4 regions of the Streptomyces europaeiscabiei genome follow, and region 4 is predicted to be linked to each of the others. Evidence: riboswitches for the same ligand, from Rfam matches in the RefSeq annotation. Region 4 holds a riboswitch; each other region holds the start of a gene.
What was found. A riboswitch is a leader RNA that binds a small molecule or an ion and turns the genes downstream of it on or off. The one in region 4 is predicted to bind cyclic di-AMP.

Region 1: it holds a riboswitch for cyclic di-AMP, as region 4 does, so the genes downstream of both, OG858_RS38575 (LysM peptidoglycan-binding domain-containing M23 family metallopeptidase) here and OG858_RS06760 (C40 family peptidase) in region 4, are expected to answer to the same signal.
Region 2: it holds a riboswitch for cyclic di-AMP, as region 4 does, so the genes downstream of both, OG858_RS28620 (C40 family peptidase) here and OG858_RS06760 (C40 family peptidase) in region 4, are expected to answer to the same signal.
Region 3: it holds a riboswitch for cyclic di-AMP, as region 4 does, so the genes downstream of both, OG858_RS33855 (M23 family metallopeptidase) here and OG858_RS06760 (C40 family peptidase) in region 4, are expected to answer to the same signal.

The regions. Positions count from the first base shown of each region.
Region 1 is NZ_CP107841.1:8,879,051-8,882,662, forward strand. Features, by position in the region: gene OG858_RS38570 (alpha-galactosidase) at 1-1,200, shown strand, start outside; cyclic di-AMP (ydaO/yuaA leader) riboswitch at 1,502-1,660, shown strand; gene OG858_RS38575 (LysM peptidoglycan-binding domain-containing M23 family metallopeptidase) at 1,665-2,669, shown strand; gene OG858_RS38580 (hypothetical protein) at 2,862-3,422, shown strand; gene OG858_RS38585 (DUF6250 domain-containing protein) at 3,495-3,612, shown strand, end outside.
Region 2 is NZ_CP107841.1:6,518,543-6,522,154, forward strand. Features, by position in the region: gene OG858_RS28615 (MFS transporter) at 1-337, shown strand, start outside; gene OG858_RS28620 (C40 family peptidase) at 571-1,782, opposite strand; cyclic di-AMP (ydaO/yuaA leader) riboswitch at 1,792-1,964, opposite strand; gene pcrA (DNA helicase PcrA) at 2,206-3,612, shown strand, end outside.
Region 3 is NZ_CP107841.1:7,756,342-7,759,953, reverse strand. Features, by position in the region: gene OG858_RS33860 (GntR family transcriptional regulator) at 1-523, opposite strand, end outside; gene OG858_RS33855 (M23 family metallopeptidase) at 725-1,513, opposite strand; cyclic di-AMP (ydaO/yuaA leader) riboswitch at 1,527-1,698, opposite strand; gene OG858_RS33850 (M16 family metallopeptidase) at 1,902-3,290, opposite strand; gene OG858_RS33845 (M16 family metallopeptidase) at 3,287-3,612, opposite strand, start outside.
Region 4 is NZ_CP107841.1:1,616,710-1,620,321, forward strand. Features, by position in the region: gene OG858_RS06750 (ATP-dependent Clp protease proteolytic subunit) at 172-858, shown strand; gene OG858_RS06755 (hypothetical protein) at 866-1,183, shown strand; cyclic di-AMP (ydaO/yuaA leader) riboswitch at 1,556-1,726, shown strand; gene OG858_RS06760 (C40 family peptidase) at 1,730-2,203, shown strand; gene OG858_RS06765 (DUF6328 family protein) at 2,409-2,630, shown strand; partial or broken gene OG858_RS06770 (DUF6328 family protein) at 2,639-2,698, shown strand; gene OG858_RS06775 (ATP-binding protein) at 2,846-3,304, opposite strand; gene OG858_RS06780 (helix-turn-helix domain-containing protein) at 3,552-3,612, shown strand, end outside.

The DNA.
Region 1 (3,612 bases), 7.3 Mb from region 4:
GCGGACCAGGACCGGCCGGTGCTCTTCAACTCCTGGGAGGCCACCGAGTTCGACATCTCCGAGGAACAGCAGGGGACGCTCGCGCGGCGGGCGGCGGCCATCGGGGTCGAGCTGTTCGTCGTGGACGACGGCTGGTTCGGGGCGCGTACGAGCGACCGCGCCGGCCTCGGCGACTGGACACCCAATCCGGACCGCTTCCCGAAGGGGCTGAAGCCGCTCGCCGACTATGTGCACGCCCTGGGGATGCAGTTCGGCATCTGGGTCGAGCCCGAGATGGTCAACCCGGACAGCGAGCTGTACCGGGCGCACCCCGAATGGGCACAGTTCCAACCGGGACGAAAGAGGACGGAGCTGCGCAATCAGCTCGTACTCAACCTCGCGCGCGAGGACGTCCAGGAATACCTCTGGGAACGGCTGGACGCGCTGTTGTCCAGCGCGCCGATCGACTATGTGAAGTGGGACTTCAACCGCTGCTTCACGGATGCCGGCTGGCCCGGAGAGCCGTACCCGCAGAAGCTGTGGGTCGAGCACGTGCGCGCCTTCTACGCGCTGCTGGACCGGCTGCGGGCCGCGCACCCGGGAGTGGCGTTCGAGTCGTGCTCGGGCGGCGGCGGCCGGATCGACCTCGGGGTGATGGCCCGGACGGACCAGGTGTGGACGTCCGACAACACCGATCCGCTCGACCGGCTCGCCATCCAGCACGGCTTCAGCCAGATCCACCCGGCCCGGACCATGGCCGCGTGGGTCACCGACAGCCCGAACAACCAGCTCAACGGCCGGGTCAGCTCGCTGCGGTTCCGCTTCGTCAGTGCCATGGCGGGTGTGCTCGGCGTCGGCGGCGACCTCACCGAGTGGACGGAGGAGGAACTGGCCGAGGCGGGGAGCTGGGTCGGGCTGTACAAGGAGATCCGGCCGGTTGTGCAGCGCGGCGACCTCTACCGGCTGCGGCCGCCGACGGGCGGACTGAGTGCCGTGCAGTACGTCCACGGCGACGAGGTCGTCGTCCTCGCCTGGCTCCAGGCCCAGCACTACGGCGAGCCGTCGGCCCCGCTCCGGCTGCGCGGACTCGACCCGACGGAAACGTACGAGTGCCGTGAAACGGGTGAAATGCATCGAGGTGCGGTGCTGTTGCACCACGGGCTGCGGACAGGACTGCGCGGTGACCTCGATGCGACGGTTATCCGCCTACGTCGTACTTGAGTGATCTGTCCGAAATGCAGCCGTAATTCCAACAAGCCCTGTAATAAAGCCTACTGGCACGTAGGTGCGTGAGCAGCGTCATATTCGTGACGTTCCGCTGTCGCCATGTTCACGTAATTCGTATGTGCTTACAGGGCGTTGGGCAACATTCAAGACCGGTCCTTTACGGAGTGTAATCGTGAATTGATGTAAGGATCAGGGGGGAAGACGCACAGGAAGTCCCAATGGTTGTCTCTGTGGGCACAAGTCGCTTACGTTCGGCGTCAATCCGGACGGACGCCCAATCCTGCCGCCGACCGGAGCCGCGTACCGACCCGATCCACGGCAGGAGCGGGGGACCCACAGGTAGTACCGCCTGTTCCGGTCTCCGGAACGGCTAGGGGTAAAGCCGTGCGCAAGCACGGCCGGACATCTCCAGTCCGCACCCGACAGCTCACCTCGCAGGCGCCGGAGAGGAATTCGCCATGCCCGCGAAGGGTAAGCACCGCCGTCCGAAGTCCCAGCGTTTCACCCGCTCGATCGCCGCCGCCGGGACCGGTGGCGCGGCGCTCGCGCTGCCGCTGATCGGAGCCGCCGGCGCCCACGCCGCGACCCCGACGGCCGCCGTTTCCGGTGTGTCCGAGAAGGCCGCCACGATCGCCACCGAGAAGGCCGCGGCCGAGGCGGGCGCACGGATCGAGCAGGCCGAGAAGGCCGCGCAGGCGGAGAAGACCGCCACCAAGAAGGCGGCGACCAAGACCTACTCGGTGAAGGTCGGCGACTACCTCTCGAAGATCGCGGACGAGCAGGACGTCGAGGGGGGCTGGAAGCAGCTCTACTCGGACAACCGCGAGAAGATCGGCTCCGACCCGTCGCTCATCCACCCGGGGCTGAAGCTGTCGATCGGCGGGCAGGCCGCGTCGGGCGGTACGTCGCAGTCGTCGAAGCCGCAGCTGTCGCAGTCCTCGACGGCCGCCGGGTCCTCCCAGTCGTCGAAGTCCGCAGACTCCGCGAAGCAGGAGTCGAAGGACACCCAGGCGTCGACCTCCACGTCGAGCGGCCAGTCCTCGTCGTCCAACAGCTCCGGCTTCAGTCTGCCCATCCAGGGCGCCACCGTCGGCACCGCGTACAAGACCGCCGGCAGCATGTGGTCCAGCGGGTACCACACGGGCGTCGACTTCGTGGCCCCCACCGGGACCACCCTCAAGTCCGTGGGTGCGGGCACCGTCGTCTCCGCCGGCTGGGGCGGCGCGTACGGCAACCAGGTCGTCATCAAGCTCGCCGACGGCTACTACGCCCAGTACGCCCACCTGTCCTCGATCTCCGTCTCCGCGGGGCAGTCCGTGAGCGGCGGCCAGCAGATCGGTCTCTCCGGCGCGACCGGCAACGTCACCGGGCCGCACCTGCACTTCGAGATCCGCACCACCCCCAACTACGGCGCGGACATCGACCCGCTGGCCTACCTTCGCTCGAAGGGCGTCAGCGTCTGAGGCGCAGCCGCACGACCGCACCGAAGGCCGGCCCCCGTGATCCGCGGGGCCGGCCTTCGGCGTTCCCGGAGAGTCGGCCTTCTTCCGTGTCGGCTGCCCCCGCCACGGCCCCTGGCGAGGCGTGATCACCGTATTGCGATCTCGTGGCATGGCTGATCAAAGTCTCGACAGGTATGTGAATGAGCGGACACAGTGGTCTCCGTAAGCGCTTTCTACGCCTTGGGGGTCTTCGTGTCCGGCGTCGACCGACGCACTGCCGTCAAGAGCCGCGTCCTCGTGAGCGCTGCGGTGGCCGTGCGGCTTCCGGCCCGGGCCGCTGCGCCCGCTCTCGCCTCCGGTGAGCCGGGCGTGGTGCGTCCCGATGACCGGCGGCTCGTCTCCGACGGCCACTGGAGCCGCACCGCCGAGGCCGCCACCGTCGACTCCGGCTCCCGGCCGCCCTTCCGGTTCACCGGTGGCGGCGTCCGCGCCCTGTTCGGCGTCGCGTCGGTCACCTTGCCCGCGCAGATCCACGTGTCGGCGGACGGCGGCCCGAAACGGTTGTACGCCGTCGGCCGGAGCGGACCCGACTCGCGCAAGGGCCGGGCCGCGTCCTCCTGTTCCTCCTGTTCCTCCTGTTCTTCCTGCGGTTTCACCTGCAACGCGGACACCGGCGCAGCAACCGACGTCGCGGGCAGGACAGGGTGGGATTCCCCGCCCTCGGCGAACAGTCGGTGCCGGAAGGGCAGCACCGCCCCCACCGCGGTCGAGTGACCGCGGACCTCACCCCACATGGGCTGGAATCCCCCTCTTTTTGGAGCGGGTGAATGTCAAAGAAGGAGCGTCATGACCACTCGCAGAGCCTTCGGGACCCTTGCCGCCGGCGCGGCCCTCGCGGCGCTCGCCCCGGCGGGGACGGCGTCCGCGAGCCGCCGCCGCGGCCGGCTGATCGCCGCCGACGACT
Region 2 (3,612 bases), 4.9 Mb from region 4:
CTTTCTCGTGTCCCTGGCCATCGGCATCGAAAGCCCGGTGGAGATGAGCTACCGCCAGGCGGTGACACCCGACCGGCTGCGCGGGCGGATGAACGCGACGATCCGCTCGATGAACTGGGGAATGGTAGCGGTGGGGGCACCGCTTGGCGGAGTAATCGCCGACCAGGTCAGCTATCGCTTCGCCCTGTGGATCGGACTGTCCGGGGCAGTCGTCCAGGCGCTCGCGCTGGCAGTTTCTCCTACCCGCAGGGCCCGTGCTGCCGACGAACTCGATCCCTCGACAGCTGACCCGACACGGCGCGGCGCAGCAGCTGCTGCCGAGGAGGCCAAGGACTGATCAACTCGCCATGGCGTCTTGCGCCCGGCCCGACCTGGCGTCACTCCAGCCTCATCCCGCAGAGCACGTCAATGCTCCTACCCCGCAAGCCCTCAAGTGTCGCCAGAACCCAGCTTTCACCAACACATCCACGCCACCCGGCTGCCGGCCGTCTCACCGACTTCGCGTCACGCGCAACGTAGGCGCAGAGTCAGTGAGAAAGCGCAAAGTGGCAAGGGAACCTACACGTGCCGTTACGCAGGCCGCACCACGCTGTGGATCGACGACTCCCCGTCGTAGAAGACCGACTCCTCGCGGACGTACGTCCCCGGATTCGGGGCGTGGATCATCATGCCGTTGCCGATGTAGAGGCCGACGTGGCTGATGTTGTCGTAGAAGAAGACCAGGTCACCGGGTCTGGCGTTGGCGAGGGAGACGGCGGTGCCGGAGGTGGCCTGGTCGTAGGTCGTGCGGGGGATATCGACGCCGGCGGCCTTCCAGGCGGCCTGGGCGAGGCCGGAACAGTCGTAGGAGCCGGGGCCGGTGGCGCCCCAGACGTACGGCTTGCCGATCTGCGCGCGGGCGAAGGCGAGGGCCTTGGTGGCCTTCGAGGCGTAGGTCGAGTCCTCGGCCGGGGCGACGGTCTCGGAGGTGGCGTCGGCGGACGTCTCGGCGCCGGTGGAGGTCTCCTCCTGGGTTCCCTGGGTTCCCTGGCCGCCTTGGGCTTCCTGGGTCTCCTGGGGCGCCCAGGTCGTCGGCTGTGCCGCCTGCTGCCGCGCGAGTTCCTCTGCCTTGCGGTCGGCCTCCTCCTGCTCGCGCTGTTCGAGCGCGGCGAGCCGGGCCTTCTCGCCGGCGGTGATGGTGGAGAGCAGTTCGCGGGCCTCGGCGAGCTTCGCCTGGACCTTGGCCTTTTTGGCCTTGAGGGTGTTCTGTGACTCGGTGAGCTGTTCGAGGCCGTCGCTCGCCTCCTGGCGCTGCTCCGTCGCCTCCGCCTGCTGGGTGACGTACGCGTCGACGGAGTCCTGCCGGCGGTCCGTCAACCGGTCCATCAGCTGGTTCTGGTCGAGGTGGTCCTGTGGGTCATCCGCCAGGAGCAGCGAGGCCTGGTCGGGGGCGGCCGCGCCCGTGCGGTACTGATCCGTGGCGAGCGGACCGAGATCCTCCCGCGCCTCGTTGAGTTTCTCCGTGCGCTTGGCGACGCCGTCGAGGAGGGTGTCGACCTGCTTCTTCTGCTTGGTCGTCTTCTCCTTGGCCGCGTTGTAGTTCTCGGTCGCCGAACCTGCCTGGCGGTAGAGGGCGTCGACCTTCTTCTCGACCTCCTCCAGGCTCGGCTTGGCGTCGGCCGAGGGGGCGGCGGTGGCCGTCTGGGAGAGCAGGGCCACGGAGGTGAGGGCGGCCGTGGCGAGAGCGGGGGTGCGTATGCCCGCGCGCGTTCCGGCCGGACGCGGCTTGCGGTGCGGCGCCATGGTTCGGCGTCTCCTTCCGTATTCCGCCTACCGAGTTAGCTGTCGGGTTCGGGCGCAAGCTTCGGAAGGTTTGCCCTACGACCCTTGCCGCATGCGGCGGTCGGGTCGATTCACCCCAGAGATCGGTGGGTCCCCGGCTCCGGCTGCCTCGGGAGGCGTACCGGACTCGGCGGAGGCTGTGCGGCCCGGCGACGTTCGCCGGTTGGGTCGTACGGCCCAAAGGAAAAAGCTAGCCAACTCGTGTGGCCCGTGTGAAGGTTGATGTGCGATATGCCCGATACGTTTTCGTGACCTTAGCCTCTTCGGCGCGACAGGCGGTACGCTCGATCGCTCACCGTCGCAAAGCCGTCGCGGTGGGTGGCGAATGCGGACTTTCCGGGGTGGCCTCTCGCTGTCAGTGGGGGCGCCTAGACTCGGAGAGCGATGAGCAGCCTCTTTGACGACAGCTTCCTGGCGGACCTCCAGGCCCCCCGCGGTCATGCGGAGGAACCCCCGCCGCCGCCCGAGGACGATCACGTACCGGAGCCGCTTCCGGACGATCTGTTCGGCGGGAAGTTCGACGTGCCTCCGGACCGGGACGCCTACTACCGCGACGGTGCCCCCCGCCCGGTGATCGACGCGGCGGCGCTCCTGGACGGGCTGAACGAGAACCAGCGCGCGGCCGTGGTCCACGCGGGCTCGCCCCTGCTCATCGTGGCCGGTGCCGGCTCCGGAAAGACCCGGGTGCTCACCCACCGCATCGCGCATCTGCTCGGCGAGCGGCAGGTCCACCCGGGCCAGATCCTCGCGATCACCTTCACCAACAAGGCCGCGGGCGAGATGAAGGAACGCGTCGAGCAGCTCGTGGGACCGCGCGCCAACGCTATGTGGGTCATGACCTTCCACAGCGCGTGTGTACGGATCCTGCGGCGCGAGTCGAAGAGGCTCGGCTTCACGTCCTCCTTCTCGATCTACGACGCCGCCGACAGCAAACGGCTGATGGCGCTCGTCTGCCGTGATCTGGACCTCGATCCGAAGCGCTTCCCGCCCAAGTCCTTCAGCGCCAAGATCTCGAACCTGAAGAACGAGCTGATCGACGAGGAGGACTTCGCCGCCCAGGCCGCCGACGGCTTCGAGAAGACCCTCGCCCAGGCCTACGCGCTCTACCAGTCCCGCCTCCGCGAGGCGAACGCGCTCGACTTCGACGACCTGATCATGACGACGGTCAATCTGCTGCGCGCCTTCCCGGACGTCGCCGAGCACTACCGCCGCCGCTTCCGCCACGTCCTCGTCGATGAGTACCAGGACACCAACCACGCGCAGTACTCCCTGGTCAGAGAGCTGGTCGGCACCTTTGAGCACCCCGTCGACGTACCGCCCAACGAGTGGGACGTACCCCCTGCCGAGCTCTGCGTCGTGGGTGACGCCGACCAGTCGATCTACGCCTTCCGCGGCGCGACCATCCGGAACATCCTCCAGTTCGAGGAGGACTACCCGGACGCGACGACGATCCTGCTGGAGCAGAACTACCGCTCCACCCAGACCATCCTGAGCGCGGCCAACGCGGTCATCGAGCGCAACGAGTCCCGCCGCCCCAAGAACCTGTGGACCAACGCGGGCGCGGGTGCGCAGATCACCGGCTATGTCGCCGACACCGAACACGACGAGGCCCAGTTCGTCGCCGACGAGATAGACCGACTGACGGACGCGGGCGACGCGAAGGCCGGAGACGTCGCCGTCTTCTACCGGACGAACGCCCAGTCCCGAGTCTTCGAAGAGATCTTCATCCGCGTCGGCCTGCCCTACAAGGTCGTCGGCGGCGTCCGCTTCTACGAGCGTAAGGAGGTCCGG
Region 3 (3,612 bases), 6.1 Mb from region 4:
CGCCGTGCTCCGCCCAGGACTCCACGGGGTCGGCGGGCGCCTCGACCGCGTACATCCAGGCGATCTTGTGCCGCAGCTGGGCGAGTGTCGACGTCAGGGCGGGGCTGCCGGACGCCTGTGCGAGCGTCTCGTGGAACCAGCCGCCCAGGGAGCGCAGATCCTCGCTGGTGCCCCTCCTGGCCCGCTCCTGCCCCAGCCTGACCAGGCCTCGCAACACCTTGAGGTGCGCCTCCGTGCGGCGCTGGGCGGCACGGGCGGCGCCCAACGGCTCCAGCAGCATGCGCATCTCCAGCAGGTCGGCGGCCTCCTGCTCGGTCGGCTCGGCGACGCACGCGCCCGCGTGCCGTCGGGTCACCACGAAGCCCTCGGCCTCCAGCGTGCGCAGCGCCTCGCGCACGGGGACCCGGCTGACGCCGTACCGGCGGGCGAGCAGTTCCTCGGTGAGACGGCTGCCGCGCTCGTAGACACCCGCGACGATGTCATCACGGATCGCCGTGCATACCGAGTGCGCCGGAATACGCATACCGACCTCCGCCTTAATCCCCGTGAAACGTCGATGATTGACGTGTGTTCCAGCGACTCTATTGCAGCGGGCCGGAATTTCCGATGGCAGGCCGGAATCCAGGGATATTTTTTGGACAGGAGGTACGGGACAGGAGGTACGTCACAACGCGAAAAGCCCCGGCTCGTGAGCCGGGGCCTTCGGGGAGCGTTGCGCGCCGCGTCAGACGTTCACGCCGTGCGAGCGCAGATACGCGGCGGGGTCGATGTCCGAGCCGTACTCGGCCGTCGTCCGGGCCTCGAAGTGCAGGTGCGCGCCCGTGACGTTGCCGGTCGCCCCGGAGAGGCCGATCTGCTGGCCGGGGGTGACCGTCTGGCCGACGGAGACGCCGATGGACGACAGGTGGCCGTACTGGGTGTACGTGCCGTCGGTCATCTTGATGACGATGTTGTTGCCGTACGCGCCACCCCAGCCGGCCTCGACGACGGTGCCGGAGCCCACCGCGTGGACGGCGGTGCCGGACGCGGCGTGGAAGTCGACGCCGGTGTGGCTGCCGGAGGACCAGACGGCGCCGCCGGCCTTGTAGCCGGTGGAGATGTACGAGCCGCTGATGGGGGAGACATAGGTGTTGAGGCGCTCGCGCTCGGCCGCGCGGGCGGCGCGTGCCTTGATCTCCTCGCGCTCCTTGGCGGCGGCACGTTCCTGCTCGGCCTTCTCGGCGGCGGCCTTGCGGGCCTCCTCCTGCGCCTTCTTCTTGACCTCCGCCACCTCGGCGGCCTGCTGCTGGGCAACGGCCTGGGCGTCCACCTGGTCGGCGACCGTGTCGCCGAGGACGATGATCTGGTTCAGGCCGGTCTGCTCGACGGCGGGCTCCTCCGCGGCGAGCGCGGGGCCGGCGAGGGTGCCGATGACACCGGTGGTGGTGAGAGCGGCTACGCCCACGTTCCTCGTGGTCGTGCGCTGTACACGGCCGGGACGGCGGTGCTTGCCGGGGGCGCGGGTGAACGCCATGAAGTGGCTGATCCTTTCCTTCCTTCTCGCCTACCGGGTTAGCTGACGGGTTCGGAGCAGGAAGGTCTCCTACGGCTGCCCCTCGTTTCGCGTCGCTCGCGAAGGGCACCCGATTCACCCCAGGGGACTTCGGTGGGTCCCCGGCTCCCCGGGCTCGCGCCATGGGGATTCGGCGATGACTGTCCGGTGCCGCGGCTGCGGCGAACCTCTGACGAACAGCCGGACCGACGCTAAGTGCGCCGTCTTCGAAATAACAAACGGATCACAGGATTTGTTAAGTACGCCACAGGTCAGACACACAGCCTCCGCCATCAATACGGACAAACGTGGGCCCTGGTGACTCTTCAGTCACCAGGGCCCCACGGACGTGTGTCCTTCTGTCCGGTTTCTACTCGGCCGGTACGACGGTGACTTCACCGATTCCGAGGGCCCTGACCGGCTCCTCGATCTGCGCGGCGTCGCCCACGAGGACGGTCACCAGACGGTCCACCGGGAAGGCGCTCACGACGGCCGCGGTGGCCTCCACCGTGCCGGTGGCGGCGAGTTGGCGGTACAGCGTCGACTGGTAGTCGTCCGGCAGGTGTTGCTCGACCTGGTCGGCCAGCGTGTTCGCCACGGCCGCGGCCGTCTCGAACTTGAGGGGGGCGACCCCGACGAGGTTCTGCACGGCGACATCCCGCTCGGCGTCGGTCAGCCCCTCGGCGGCGAGGGTGCGCAGCACCGTCCACAGGTCGTCGAGCGCCGGGCCGGTGTTGGGTGTGTCGACGGAGCCGCTGATGGCGAGCATCGCCGTGCCCGAGCCGTCGGGCGCGGAACGCAGCACCTGGCCGAACGCGCGCACCCCGTAGGTGTAGCCCTTCTCCTCGCGCAGGACGCGGTCCAGGCGGGAGGTGAGGGTGCCGCCGAGGCAGTAGGTGCCAAGCACCTGGGCCGGCCACACACGGTCGTGCCGGTCGGCGCCCACCCGGCCGATGAGCAACTGGGTCTGCACGGAGCCGGGACGGTCCACGATGATCACGCGCCCGGTGTCGTCGGCGCTCACCGACGGCACGGTGCTCGGCTTGGCCGCGGAGCCGGTCCAGGCGCCCAGGGTCTCGCCCAGCAGCGTGTCGAGGTCGACCCCGGCGAGGTCGCCGACGACCACTGCGGTGGCCGTCGCGGGGCGTACGTGCCGCTCGTAGAAGGCCCGTACGGCCGCGGAGTCGATGCCCTCGACGGTCTCCTCGGTGCCCTGGCGGGGCCGCGACATGCGGGACGTGGCCGGGAACAGCTCCCTGTAGAGCTCCTTGGCGGCCCGGCGGCCCGGGTTGGCGGTCTCGTGCGGGATCTCGTCGAGCCGGTTGGCCACCAGCCGCTCGATCTCGCTGTCCTCGAACGCGGGTGCCCGCAGCGCGTCGGCGAGCAGCCCCAGGCCCTTCTCCAGCCGCGACACGGGCACTTCGAGGGACAGACGTACGCAGGGGTGGTCGGCGTGCGAGTCGAGGGTGGCGCCGCAGCGCTCCAGCTCGGCGGCGAACTCCTCGGCCGTGTGCTTGTCGGTGCCCTCGGAGAACGCCCTGGTCATGATGGTGGCGACGCCGTCCAGGCCGGTCGGCTCGGCGTCCAGGGGCGCGTCGAGGATGACCTCCACGGCGACGACCTGCTGGCCGGGGCGGTGGCAGTGCAGCACGGTCAGACCGTTGTCCAGGGTGCCGCGCTCGGGCGCCGGGAACGCCCAGGGCCTGGCGTCGCCGGCCTGGGGCTGCGGGTGGAAGTCCATGGTCGCGAGCTCGGTCACTTCGCCGACTCCTCGTTCTCGTCGGTGGTTTCGACGGCCTCCGCCTCGGCGGCCTCCTCTTCGGCGCCCTCTTCGCCTGCGACGGGCTCGTACACGAGCACCGCGCGGTTGTCGGGCCTCAGGCGCGCCTTGGCGATCTCCTGGACCTCGTCGGCCGTCACCTCCAGGACCCGGTCGACGGCGGTGAGGGCGAGCTTCGGGTCGCCGAACAGGACCGCATACCTGCACAGTTCGTCGGCTCGGCCCGAGACCGTGCCGAGCCGGTCCAGCCACTCGCGCTCCAACTGGGCCTGGGCGCGCTCCATCTCCTCCGCCGTGGGCC
Region 4 (3,612 bases):
GGGCGTGAACGCCCGGGGTTCCGCGCTAGATCATGCTGAACTCGCCCCACCCGCACTCCACGGCACCCCGGACCACCCCGGTCCGGGGTGCCGTCATCCCTCCCCTCCCCTCCCCATCGCCTCGTACGCCCTGTACATTCTGTACAGAAGTCACTCAGAGGAGGCGCGCCCGTGCCCGCGAACCGACCGTCGGCCCGTCAACCGTCGACCCTTCAACCATCAGCCCTTCAACCGTCGGCCCGTCATGTGCTGCCCGAGTTCACCGAGCGCACCAGCGCGGGTCACCGAACGATGGATCCGTACTCGAAGCTGCTGGAGGAACGGATCGTGTTCCTCGGGACGCAGATCGACGACACGTCGGCGAACGATGTGATGGCGCAGTTCATGTACCTCGAGTACCAGTCGCCGGACCGCGACATCGCGCTGTACATCAACTCGCCCGGCGGCTCGTTCAGCGCGATGACGGCGCTCTACGACACCATCCGGTACGTCACCTGTGACGTGGAGACCATCTGCCTGGGGCAGGCGGGGTCGGCCGCCGCGGTGCTGCTGGCGGCGGGCACACCGGGCAAGCGGTTCATGCTGCCGGGGGCACGCGTGCTGATCCACCAGCCGACGGTGGCCGACCGGATCGAGGGGCAGGCGAGCGATCTGGTGATCCACGCCGAGGAGTTGACGCGCAACCGCCGGAAGGTGGAAGAGATGCTGGTCCGGCACACGGGGCAGAGCCCGGAGCGGGTCGGCGCCGACATCGGGCGGGACAAGTTCCTCGACGCCTGGGCGGCGGTGGAGTACGGCCTGGCCGACCGGGTGATCCAGAGCCGCAAGACCTCGCGCACGCTCCCCGGCGCGAGGTGAGGCGCGGATGCTCCCACCCGAACTGCCGCCGCTGCCCGCGCTCACACGCGCCGAGGCGGAGCTGGTCGACTGTTATCTGGACGTGGTCGATCTGCTCGGGCGGATCAATCCGGCTCGGCCGGGCGACACATACCGCGGACTGCGGGCGGCGCAGGCGCTCGTCGCCAAGGCGACCGCTCTGCGCGAGGCGCTCGAACTGATGCACAGGCGCGGGGAGAGTGAGGTGCACGCCCCGACACTCGCGCGTGCCCTGCGGGTCCTCGACGGCGAGCGCCGGGCCGGCCGCGTGGCACTGCCGCCGGAACCGGAGGACTCGCCCGCCTGAACCGATCCCGGGTCGCTCGCCGTACTACTGACGGAGTGTCCGGTCCGGCCTTCGAGCCCTCCGGACGGGCTACCGCGATCGACCCATCGGCCCATACGTCGTGAGGACCTGTGAAGTTGCGCAACACGCCTGGTACATGGCCGGAACGTCACATTCCCTTGCTGGTGCGGACCTCCTCGACCACTGGGACACACTTACCGAAAACACCCTGTCCACCCGAACGGGTGAGTGGTGAGTAAGACCACAAATCCCCGGTTCCGTTGGGATTTTCGGACTTCAGTGCGCCAAGATCCCTTCCTGACGACAAGCCCCCGCCGCAGCGGCGGGGCGATCCGGGTGGACGCCGAGTCCTGCCGCCGCCCGGATGACCGGTCGACAGAAGTGCATCGGCAGGAGTGGAGGACCCAAGCACGACGGGTCGCCGGAACGGTCAAGCCATGACCGCGCCGAGCAGCCCTTGGGGTGAAGCCGCGTCAGCGGCCGGGCAACTTCGCCAGCCCGAATCCGACAGGTCATCCTTCACAGGCGGCTGACGAAGGGTTGCGCATGTCTGCGCTGAATCGTGTCCCGTCGCTGTTGACCCGGGCCGGTACGGCCTCGGCTCTCACCATCGCCGCAGTGAGCGGCAGCATCGTGGTACCGGGCGTCGCATCCGACGCCGAGGCCGCCACCGTGGCGTCGAAGGCACTCAAGGTCGCGGCTTCCAAGAAGGGCTCCCCTTACAAGTACGGCGCCACGGGCCCGGGCAGGTTCGACTGCTCAGGGCTGACGCTCTACTCGTTCAAGAAGGCGGGCAAGAAGCTGCCCCGTACTGCTCAGCAGCAGTACAACAAGACGAAGCACATCTCCGCGGGCAACCGCAAACTCGGAGACCTCGTCTTCTTCCACTCGGGATCGAGCGTGTACCACGTCGGGATCTACGCAGGGAAGGGAAAGATCTGGCACTCGCCTAAGACGGGTGACGTCGTCCGGCTGCAGAAGCTCTGGACGAAGAGCGTCTGGTACGGCCGGGTCCGCTGACTCACCGTCGGGGGCGGCGGGGCTCTCCGCCGCCCCCGACGGGCGTGTCACGGCCGGAGGTGGCTACGTTCGCCTGTGGCCGAAGAACGCTCCCACCCCGCACATAACGAGACACCCCCCGCGACGCACATGACGAGCCCCCCGTCGAACGCGCCGGCCGCAGTTTCTCCGAGCCGCTCCAGGAGTTGCGGTCACCCGGAGCGGGGTGCAGATCCTCTTCGCGTTCCTGCTCACGCCGGCCTTCACACCGCGCTTCCCGGCTCCGGACTCCGTACCTTGCGCCACCTACGTGGTGACCCTGCCGCCGACGGTCTTCACGGCGACGCCCTTCACCGCCCCGGCCGCCCCTGCGCCGCTCGCTCTTCCGGCAGAACGCCGAGCCCCGTCATCGCGCAGGCCTCCTGCCGGCCGACCACCGTCGGCCTGATCGTACTGATGCCTGCCGTCACCGGATCCGTCCTGCTCGTCGTGGACGTGACCCTCGGCCGGAAGGCCGGGATCACCGCCGGGGCCGGCAGGCTCCTCGCGCGCCTGATCCTGTGGGCCGTGCTCCCGAAGCCGGTGCGACGCCCCTCCGACCTCGACACCACGCCGACCGCGACACCACACCGACGTCGGCACCCGCCCCGGAGGAACGCGCCGTCAGGTCTCCTGTGGACCGCCTGCGGTGACCGGCTGTACGGGGGCCGTCCACGGAAGTTCGATCGCCACCGTCTTGCCGCCCTCCCGGGTGGGTCTGACGCTCAGTCTGCCGCCGAACTCGGCCGTCAGCCAGCGAATGATGACCATGCCCCGGCCGTTGTCCTGCTGGACGGCGGCCGGCAGACGTTTCGGAAAGCGTGGATGGCTGTCGGTGACACCGATGCGCAGGTGCTCGTCCCGGTCGAGCGCGAGGTCCACGGTGAAGGTGGGCGACTGCCCCAGCGTGTGCTGGACGGCGTTGGTGGCGAGTTCGGACACGATCAGGCGCACGGTGTCCGCGATGTCCGTGTCGCCCGGCAGGCCCCATTCGGCGAGCACACTGGCGACGTAGTTCCGGGCTGCGGACACCGAGGCGGGATCGCTCGGCAGAGTGACGGATGCTTCCAGGTGATCTGCCATGGCGAGGCGTCCCTTTCCCACGGGACCGGTGTCCGACAGGGAGCGGATGGTTCGACTACGGTCCCGGACTGGTGCTTCGCGCCAGACTGCCACTACCTGGGCCGTGTCGAGGGGCGATCCACCAAGATGTGCATATATCTGTCGCTCGAAGCGGTGAACCATCCGACGGCCGACCGTATTTGGGTGGGGTTTTCGTCCATCCTCTGTCGTCACCCCGACTTCGCGCGCCGGGCGGAAGGAGAAACCCATGCAGTACGGTCCGGCGGTGCGCCGCCGCAAGCTCGGTGCGGAGTTGCGCGTCCTGCGCA